Regions from separate parts of the Fictibacillus nanhaiensis genome, predicted to be linked through region 1. Evidence: riboswitches for the same ligand, from Rfam matches in the RefSeq annotation. Region 1 holds a riboswitch; each other region holds the start of a gene.

What was found. Region 1 has a riboswitch for S-adenosylmethionine ahead of ACFS5O_RS14030 (bifunctional homocysteine S-methyltransferase/methylenetetrahydrofolate reductase). Riboswitches for the same ligand answer to the same signal wherever they lie in the genome.
Region 2: another riboswitch for S-adenosylmethionine. It lies ahead of ACFS5O_RS16890 (2,3-diketo-5-methylthiopentyl-1-phosphate enolase); the one in region 1 lies ahead of ACFS5O_RS14030 (bifunctional homocysteine S-methyltransferase/methylenetetrahydrofolate reductase).
Region 3: another riboswitch for S-adenosylmethionine. It lies ahead of ACFS5O_RS08145 (methionine ABC transporter ATP-binding protein); the one in region 1 lies ahead of ACFS5O_RS14030 (bifunctional homocysteine S-methyltransferase/methylenetetrahydrofolate reductase).

What each region holds. Positions count from the first base shown of each region.
Region 1 covers NZ_JBHUPF010000006.1:2,015,306-2,018,579, forward strand. Annotated here, with positions in the region: gene cobA (uroporphyrinogen-III C-methyltransferase) at 1-306, shown strand, start outside; gene ACFS5O_RS14020 (sirohydrochlorin chelatase) at 307-1,059, shown strand; gene ACFS5O_RS14025 (NAD(P)-binding protein) at 1,075-1,713, shown strand; SAM riboswitch class I at 1,715-1,829, shown strand; gene ACFS5O_RS14030 (bifunctional homocysteine S-methyltransferase/methylenetetrahydrofolate reductase) at 1,894-3,274, shown strand, end outside.
Region 2 covers NZ_JBHUPF010000006.1:2,583,102-2,586,375, forward strand. Annotated here, with positions in the region: gene ACFS5O_RS16885 (2-hydroxy-3-keto-5-methylthiopentenyl-1-phosphate phosphatase) at 1-380, opposite strand, end outside; gene ACFS5O_RS16890 (2,3-diketo-5-methylthiopentyl-1-phosphate enolase) at 377-1,618, opposite strand; SAM riboswitch class I at 1,696-1,815, opposite strand; gene ACFS5O_RS16895 (hypothetical protein) at 1,906-2,034, opposite strand; gene ACFS5O_RS16900 (pyridoxal phosphate-dependent aminotransferase) at 2,086-3,252, opposite strand.
Region 3 covers NZ_JBHUPF010000006.1:911,197-914,470, forward strand. Annotated here, with positions in the region: gene ACFS5O_RS08135 (anti-sigma-I factor RsgI family protein) at 1-1,144, shown strand, start outside; gene ACFS5O_RS08140 (hypothetical protein) at 1,265-1,609, shown strand; SAM riboswitch class I at 1,689-1,819, shown strand; gene ACFS5O_RS08145 (methionine ABC transporter ATP-binding protein) at 2,128-3,153, shown strand; gene ACFS5O_RS08150 (methionine ABC transporter permease) at 3,146-3,274, shown strand, end outside.

The sequences.
Region 1 (3,274 bases):
AACGGCATTGATACGTTAGCGATCTATATGGGAGTCGGCAACCTAGGTTATATTTGCGAACAGTTGACGAGACACGGAAAAAGCAAAGAAACACCAGTAGCCCTTGTGGAGTGGGGATCTTTAGAAAATCAACGAACCGTTACAGGTACACTGGATACGATTGAGGAAATCGTGGTTAAAGAACAAATTGAGAATCCGAGCATGATCATTGTCGGTGAAGTTGTTCGACTTCGCAGTGAACTGAAATGGTTTGAAAAGCTGCATGAAGAACCGAGTAAGCTCGCTGCCGTTAGAGAGGCTCTGTAAATGAAGGCATTGCTCTTTATCTGTCACGGTACAAGACTGGCAAAAGGTCGTATGGAAGCGGAAGAATTTGTGAGACTTTGTATGGCACAAGTAGATGTGCCTATCAAAGAGATTTGTTTTTTAGAGCTTGCTGAACCCTCTATTACCCAAGGCTTCGAAACGTGTATACAAAAAGGAGCAACGAGTATCTCTGTGATTCCTGTGTTCTTACTATGTGCTAATCATATAAAAATAGATATTCCAAACGAACTTCACCACTTGCAGAATCAACATCCAGGAGTTGAAGTGATTTACGGGCGTCCATTCGGTGTACACGAAGCCATTTCGCATTTGTTGTGGGAGAAGATCACGAAAAGTACAGTTAGTTTAAGTGAAAATACACATATCTTGCTGGTGGGAAGAGGCAGCACGGATCAAGATGTAAAGCGGGATCTAGATGCAATAGCGGCTAACGTTCAAAACCATTACGGAATTCCTAGTATTCAAGCTTGTTTTTTAACCGGTTCGGTACCGAGCTTTGAAGAGGCTCTATGGAATAGTCGCGAGTTATTTGAACAAATCATCGTTGTGCCTTATCTTCTATTTTCAGGGCTATTAATAAACGGGATGAAACTGACGATAAACCGCTATCAGCTACAATCTAAACAAAACGTAACTCTTTGTGAGACGCTTGGCTACCACCCTATTCTTAAAGATGTTTTACTCACGCGTATCAATGAAACACTTAAAACAAAGAAATATGCATTTTCTTAAAAAGTGAGGAATGCTATGTATCCCATACATGTAAACCTGTCTAGTAAAACGGTCGTTGTAGCAGGCGGTGGAATAGTCGCGTATCGGAAAATTAATGATTTATTGAATGAAGAAGCAATCATTACTGTAATCAGTCCAACTGTTGTTAACGAGATTCAGGAATGGCATGCAGAAAAAAAGCTGACTTGGATTGAAAGAGAAGTGAAACGTGAAGATTTGGAGAAAGCATTTTTAATCATTGCAGCGACCAATACCAAAGAGGTTAACTCTTGGATTGCAGCACAGGCAAGTTCAAAACAGCTTGTGAATATGGCGGATCAACCGCACCTTGGCAATTTTATTGTTCCCAGTGTCGTAAAAAGAGGTAAGCTTATACTCTCTGTTTCCACCTCTGGAGCTAGTCCAAGTCTATCTAAATCTATAAAAAAAGAGCTTCAGCAAAAATACAGTGAAGACTATGAAACGTATTTAGATTTTTTATTCCAATGCAGATCCATCATTAAGAAGGAATTTCCGGAAAAATATCGAAAAGACTTATTAACAAAGCTAACAGATCAGTCGTTTTTATATGACGTAGAAAAACAACGCTCGTATAAACAGGAATTATTAAAGATAATAGAACGCAAATTAGTAAATGAACCAATAAATGAATAAATCCTTATCAAGAGAGGTAGAGGGAGCGGCCCTATGAAACCTCAGCAACCAGCAGCTACAAGCTGAAAAGGTGCTAATTCCTGCGAGTTCAAATGTTGAACTTGTAAAGATAAGAAGACCCCGACGCTTAAAAAAGTCTTCTTTTATAGAAGGCTTTTTATTTTTATAGAGGAGGCTATCATGAGTTTAATCACAGACTTAGAACAAAACAAGATCCTAATCGGTGATGGTGCGATGGGAACGCTTTTGTATTCGTATGGATCTGACTTCTGTTATGAAGAGTTAAATCTTTCTCAAGAAGAACAGATCTATAACATCCACCGCGCTTATTTAGATGCAGGTGCTGATATCATTCAAACGAATACGTATGCAGCAAACTATTCGAAGCTTGAACGTTACGGACTTCAAGATCATGTGAAAGAGATCAATAAAGCGGCTGTTCATATTGCTAGAACAGCGGCTCATAACGAATATGTTGTAGGTACGATTGGTGGAATACGCGGCATTAAACCAAATAGCATTTCTCTGGATGAAATCAAGCGCAGTTTTCGTGAGCAGCTGTATTGTTTGTTGATGGAGAATGTAGACGGCATCCAATTAGAAACGTATTATGACCTGGAAGAACTAGAAACAGTTTTAGAGATTGCTAGAAAAGAAACATCTCTTCCAATCATTGCTCAAGTGTCATTGCAGGAAGTCGGCTTTATGCAGGACCGCACGCCGATTTCAGATGCTTTGAACCGGCTTGAGAACTTAGGTGCTGATGTCGTGGGGGTAAACTGTCGCCTTGGACCTTATCACATGCTGATGACACTTGAGGAAGTTCCATTACCAAATCAGGCTTATCTTTCAGCGTTTCCTAATGCGTCGCTTCCTTCTTATACAGATGGCCGTTTTAAGTATGAAGGGGACGCGGATTATTTTAAAGAATGTGCCCATTTGTTCAGGCAGCAAGGGGTTCGTCTATTAGGCGGATGTTGTGGTACGACGCCTGCCCATATTCGTGCCTTCTCAAGTGAACTTAAAAATTTAGAGCCTGTAACAGAAAAAGAAGTGAAACAAAGAAAGCAAAAGATTGTCATTCAATCAGCATCAAAACCTAAGTATGTTCCACTAAGTGAAGAAGTAAAAAAGAAGCAATCCATTATTGTTGAATTAGATCCACCACGTAAATTAGATACATCGCGTTTTATGGAAGGAGCCAAGGCGTTAAAAGAAGCGGGAATCGACGCACTTACCCTCGCTGATAATTCACTTGCTTCTCCACGTGTTTGCAACTCTGCATTAGGGTCGATTGTGCAGTCCCAACTTAACCTTCGCCCGCTCGTTCATATTACGTGCCGTGACAGAAACTTAATCGGCCTTCAGTCTCACTTGATGGGACTTCACACGCATGGAATACATGAAGTACTAGCTGTGACTGGAGATCCCGCAAGCGTCGGAGATTTCCCAGGTGCTTCATCTGTTTATGATGTCACCTCCTTCGAACTTATTAAGCTCATCAAACAGTTTAATGAAGGGTTATCACTTTCAGGTAAAGAGCTTGGAGAAAAAACATCCT
Region 2 (3,274 bases), 570 kb from region 1:
AAATCACTTGCGTTACAAAAAACATAGTCTTTTTCTAGTTTGTTCTCTAGTACAGGATGAACAAAAAAATCAATACCACCGCTAACGATGTAAAGTGGAATCCTCTCACTTTGAGTAAATGAGATAAATTCCTGAAAACCGTCTCTAATCTTAGAACGTGTTACAACGAATTCAATGATCTCTTCCTTTTTGTCCGAAGAGATTCTCGAAAACAATTTACCGACTCCTTCTCGAATCGAGATGGTTTCATTCAAGATTTCATTCACGATCGGCTGCCAGCCCTCGGGTGAAAATTCTTCCATGATCGCAACGATATTATCTTTCTCAGTTACAGTTCCATCAAAATCACAAAAGATTACCGATTGGTGTAGAGTTGTCATTTTACTGGAACACCACCCCAAAGCTCTAATGCTTTTTGTAGTTCTAGATGTTTTTCTGCAAAACTCTCAAAGTCTTCCCCTTTAACGACGGCATCTATCGCTTGACGGAAGGCACGTGCTCCACCTGCTGCTCCATCTGGATGACCATGTATTCCTCCACCTGCGTTTATAACACTGTCCAATCCGAAGTCATTGTATAAAACCGGTGTTAAACCTGGGTGGATACCTGCTGATGGAACTGGGAACGACTTGTTTAATGAGATGCTATCTGTTGTTAAGGCACCCGCAATACTTAGGGTTTCGTTACGATCAAGGGCTACGCTTCCATATGGTGATGGGAACAACACCAGATCTGCCCCTGCATAACGAAGCAGTTTACCCAATAAAACGGAATAACCAATCCCGTAGAGAGATGATGATCCTATAGCTCCAGATAGTGCAGGATGCGCCATGATTGGAAGAGGTATCTCTTTATCTTCTGCCAATTCTTGTAATACATCTGGTCCATAGGATAGTACGTTAAACAATAATGCGTTAGCACCTAATTCTGCTGCGCGCCGCGCTTTATCTCGAAGTCCACTCGTTCTGCCTGTCAAGTTAACTGCGTAGAGCGTCTTTTCGCCAGTTCGCTCATGAACGGACTTTAAAACTTCTTTAGCGATTCTTACTCTTTCTTCAAAAGGCGTAAGTGGGTTCTCAAATAGAATTTCATCATCTTTCACAAGATCTACCCCGCCTAAAGCCTGCTCATATAATTGTTGTTTGAAGAATGATAGATCTTTTCCGAGCACCCCTTTAAAAATACTCATAACAAGTGGACGGTTATGTACGCCTAAGATATCTCGGATTCCAGTTATCCCAAACTTTGGACCAGGAAATTGCTGTTCTAGATTCTTATCAAACTCTAAATCTACGAGTTTGATCTCACCATCTAACGAAAGTTTACCGAAAACCGTCGTTAGTATAGCGGGAATGTCATTTGAAAAGTTTGCTGATGGATAGGAAATCTTAAGTAAGCCTCTAGTTCTTTTACTTCCTAAAAATTGATCTGTACGTGGATCTTCAGGAAGTTCAATGACTTCTTCCACGATACCTTTATGTTTTTTTAGCTGTTCTTGCTCAAGTTGAGGAAGATCAGTCCATGAACCTACAGTAAGTCCTAGCGCAATGCCTTCCGCTTTTTTGTATAGATTTTCTTTTTTATCATGTACCAAGTACGTTGCTGTAATTTTACTCATGTTCGTAGTTCTCCTTTCAAAAACGCAAAAAACCCCTTCACGAGGAAGGGGTGTCTACATATTGACAGTTCCGCTTCCTCTTATCTCTCAGTCAAACGTTCGACTGCAAGAATTAGCACCGTTTTCAGTTAAGAAAAATTAACTGAATGGTTGCCGGGTTTCATCGGGCTAGTCCCTCCACCTGCTCTTAATAAGAGTGCAAATTGTTAGAATATAATTTTAATTGTGATTATGACAGGGTATGAAGGATCTGTCAACCAAAATCTTCAATATCTTATTAGTAAGCTTTAAAGTTTTTGAAAGATGTTGATCTCCGTTCCAGATACTCGCTTTCCACGGGGCAGAAGGTGAGCCACATTCGTACGTTTCACTCTTAAGTGTCTCACCTGCCCGCCTGTCCCGTAGGAGTCTCGCATCTTACACTCCATTCAACTAATCAAAGAGGCATAAAGAATTAAATAAAACTTCTAAAACAATTTAGTAATTCGATCAGCAGCCTCTATCAGACGTTCTTCTGACGTTAGTAAGCCGGCACGTACATATCGATCGCCTTCACTTCCAAATCCGATGCCAGGTGCGACGACGACATGTGCTTTCTCAAGCAAATAGTCAGCGAACGTTTCTGATGTATACCCTTCAGGTACAGGTAGCCAGCAGAAGAAGGAACCTTTTGGCGATTCCACGTTCCATCCGTTTTCATTCAAACGTCCGATGAATGCATTTCGGCGTCTTTCATATGTATCTACCAGTTCATCCACACATTGCTGTGAGCCGTTCAATGCCTCAGCTGCTGCATGCTGAACCGCTCCAAACAAGCTTACATAAAAATGATCTTGAAGTAGATTAATGGATTCGATGACAGATTCATTTCCAACCGCGAAACCAACGCGCCATCCTGCCATGTTATACGTTTTAGAAAGGGTATAGATCTCTATGCCTACGTCTTTTGCTCCTTCGGTCTGTAGAAAGCTGATCGGCTTCTGTCCTTCAAATCCAATAGCTCCATAAGCAAAATCATGGCAAACGAGAATATCATGTTTGTTAGCGAGTTCTACTGTCTCTTTAAAAAATGATTCCGTTGCAACACCTGCTGTAGGATTGTTCGGATAGTTTAAGAACATAAGCTTTGCTTTGTTCAAGACCGTTTCATGTAAATCATCGTACTTCGGGAGGAATTCATTTTCTTTTCTTAAAGGCATTGTCTCCATCGAAGCACCAGCCATTGCTACACCTGACCAGTAATCCGGGTATCCTGGATCTGGAACGAGGGCAACATCTCCTGGGTTTAAGTAGCACTGTGATAACTCTACTAATCCCACTTTTCCCCCAAAGAGAATAGCTACTTCTTTATCAGGATCTAAGGTCACACCATACTCTCTTTGATAAAAATCGGCAGCAGCCTGCTTTAAGAATCCGTGTCCTCGAAACGGGGAGTATTTATGAAAGTCAGGTCTTTCTGCACCTTCCTTCAATGCTTCAACGATATGCTGTGGCGTTGGTCGATCGGGATTTCCTTGTCCTAGATTAATAACGTCATAGCCTTGCTCCACATAGTGAGATACTTTTTTTACAAGCTTGGCGAAAAATTGCTCTGGCAATTTCCCCATCACTTCTGCCTGTTCAAAACGTTTCACGACGATCACTTCCAGTCTAATT
Region 3 (3,274 bases), 1.1 Mb from region 1:
TCAGAATAAAAAAGCAACTCTTCTTATGAAGGACGGAACCTTCGTGACAGTAAGAGTACCAGCAGGAAAAAGACCTCTTGTAGGTAATGAATACCAGGCTTCTTATTTTTCAAACAAAAAAAGAAGTCTTTTTGTGTTGCCGTCCATTTCGTTTTCAGTCGCAGCTTTGATCGCCTTTCTTTTTCTTTCGGGTCTCATGCCGAATAGCAGCCATTCCGCTGCGGCTGCATATGTTAGCTTTGATATCAATCCAAGCCTCGAGGTTGGCGTTGACGACGAAATGAGAGTTGTTGAAATGGATGCTTTTAACGATGAAGCTAAACAGATCGTTAAGAAATACAATTTTTCTACTGACGATCGTTTGCCGTTTGAAGTATTTGCGGATCAACTCATTAAAGCTTATCAATCAGAAGGCTATATGGAAGAAAATCAATCCATGTTGATCACTACAGTATCTGATAAATCGAGTGATAAGAAAACCAAGCAGGAATTAGATCAGGCGCTGAACGCTATTGTGAAGAAAGCCGTCGTTCAGTATCCTGTAGCCATTACTGTTTCTGAAACGAACCATGAAGTTCGAAAAAAAGCAAAACAACTAGGCGTATCTTCTGGTAAATACACAGCTTTTCAAGAAGCAACGAAGAACGACAAACAACTTAAAGAAGAAAAGATTAAAGAAGTGAAGTTTCAAGAACTTAAGGTAAATGCCACTTCTTCTAAAGATATTAAATCTGTTCCCCATCCACGTAAAATTAAGGCTGCACCACATGAAGTCAAAGGAAAGTCTTCTGATGAACGTATGAAAAAAGAAGCTAAACAACATTCGGTTAAAGAGTCTAAAGAAAACCTTGTTAAACCTCAAAAGGTTACGAACGAAAAACGAAATGATGAAGAACGCAACAAAAACATCAAGTCTAATAACAAAAATGGTCTTAAGCAACAAGAGAAAAAAGTAGAACCTAAAATGATGAAGGATCCTGCGAGGTCCCAAAAAAACGGTAAGAACTTTAAACAACCAAAAGAACAAAGAAAAGAAAACAAACAGCAGGATAAGAACTACAACAAGCAAAATAATAGAAACGAAACTAAAAAAGATGATCAAAGACATGAAAATGATAAGCAAGAAAAGAAACATAAACACTAATTATGAGATAACGTGTCGTAAAACCAATTACGATTCCTTCTGGCTGTCGAAGGGTTTATAAAGGTATATGAATATTCCTCTAGAATCGGTGAAGTAACAACCAATTCGGGGGGATTTTTAATGTTGGATATTCGCTACTTTGAAAGTCAAATCGCAAAAAGTCCATATCTTTCTCTTTATAATATTCCGGTAAAGCCCAGTTTTAAATGTAAGGATGACACCACACTGAAAATTGAATACAGAGAAGGAGAGCGGAACAGAACAGTCACGTTTACAGGAAATCCGAAGTATCTATCGTTGTTACTTGAAGGGAAAATGAAGCTTAGCACATTATTGAGACAAGAGATGATTGAGTTCCAAGGTACACTGAGACAACGCTTAAAATGGGAAGCGATTTTTTACTTGAGTTCCCATTGGGAAGAAATCTCTGCTGGGGTATTAGTTCGAACTGCTAAAAATATTTGACACGAATCGACAAGGATGATAATATTCTTCACAGTGATTCATAAATGCATCGCTTTAACTTAATAAAGTAACACTTTTTTACTTATCACGAGAGGTGGAGGGACTGGCCCTATGAAACCCGGCAACCGCTAGATCATTGCATTCTTATGAATGGTGAACTAGAAAGGTGCCAATTCCTGCAAGGCTTTAAGTAGTCTTGGGAGATGAGGAGAACGTGCATAGAATATAATATGCCTTTCTGCTCATATTGAAGCAGAGAGGCATTTTTTGTTGTTTATCCTAAAGTGATTACAAGTTGATGTTTAGTTAAGACATCACTGAGTAGTTGATTGGAGTGGAAGGTGCGAGACTCCTGTGGGACGAGCGGTCAGGTGAGACCCTTAAGGGCGCAAAGCGGCAAGGGGCTCACCGGTCGCCCCGCGGAAAGCGAGCATCCTGAAATGGAGATCAACCACGTTCAAAAGCAACATTGTATGCTGAAGATAGCAATATTTTAGATAAGAAATGAGGTAAGAATCTTGATTAATTTACAGTCAGTCCGTAAAGTCTTTCAAACCAAAGATGGTGAAGTAAAGGCAGTTGATACGGTAGATTTAAACATAAAGCAAGGAGAAATATACGGAATTATTGGTTACAGTGGCGCGGGTAAGAGTACATTGATCCGAATCCTTAACATGTTGGAGCGTCCGACTAGCGGTACAGTTACGATCGGTGGCAAAAACATGTCTGAGTTGTCATCGAAAAAACTTAGAGAAGCCAGACAAGAAATCTCTATGATCTTTCAGCATTTTAACTTGTTATGGTCTCGCACAGTAAGAGAAAACATCGCTTTTCCTCTTGAAATTGCGGGTTATCCAAAAGCTAAAATCAAACAGCGTGTTGATGAGTTGATCGATCTTGTAGGATTAGAAGGTCGTGGTGGTTCCTATCCATCACAACTAAGTGGGGGGCAAAAGCAGCGTGTAGGTATTGCGCGTGCTCTTGCTAATGAGCCGAAAGTTCTTTTATGTGATGAAGCCACTTCAGCACTCGATCCTAAAACAACAGACAGCATTCTGGATCTACTTGTTGAGATCAATAAAAAGTTAGATCTGACAATTGTTCTTATCACTCATGAGATGCATGTCATCAGAAAAATCTGTCACCGTGTAGCTGTTATGGAGCAAGGTAGAGTGGTAGAAGAAGGCGATGTTTTAAACGTCTTTAAAAATCCGACAGAACCTATTACGAAGGATTTTGTGAAACAAGTAACAGAACCTGAAGAAACGGTAGATACGATTAAACAGTTCATTTCTGAATTTCCTGAAGGTCGAATCGTTCAGCTGACTTTCATCGGTGGACGAGCGGGACAGCCTTTAATCACAGAATTGATTCGTAAGTATGAAGTGGATGTTAATATTCTTCAAGGGAAGATTACTCAGACTCAGAATGGACCTTATGGGACGTTGTTTATTCAGATAAAAGGTACAGAACCTGCACTAGCTCGTGCAATGGAGTTTTTAAATAGTGTGCAGGTTGAAGTAGAGGTGATTCATAATGCTTAGTACATGGTTCCCAAATGTTCAATGGGACGTTCTATTAGAAGCTACAAAAGAAACGTTATATATGTCGGCTATCTCAGTTGTCATTACATTTTTCTTAGGGCTCGCTCTCGGATTAGCGTTA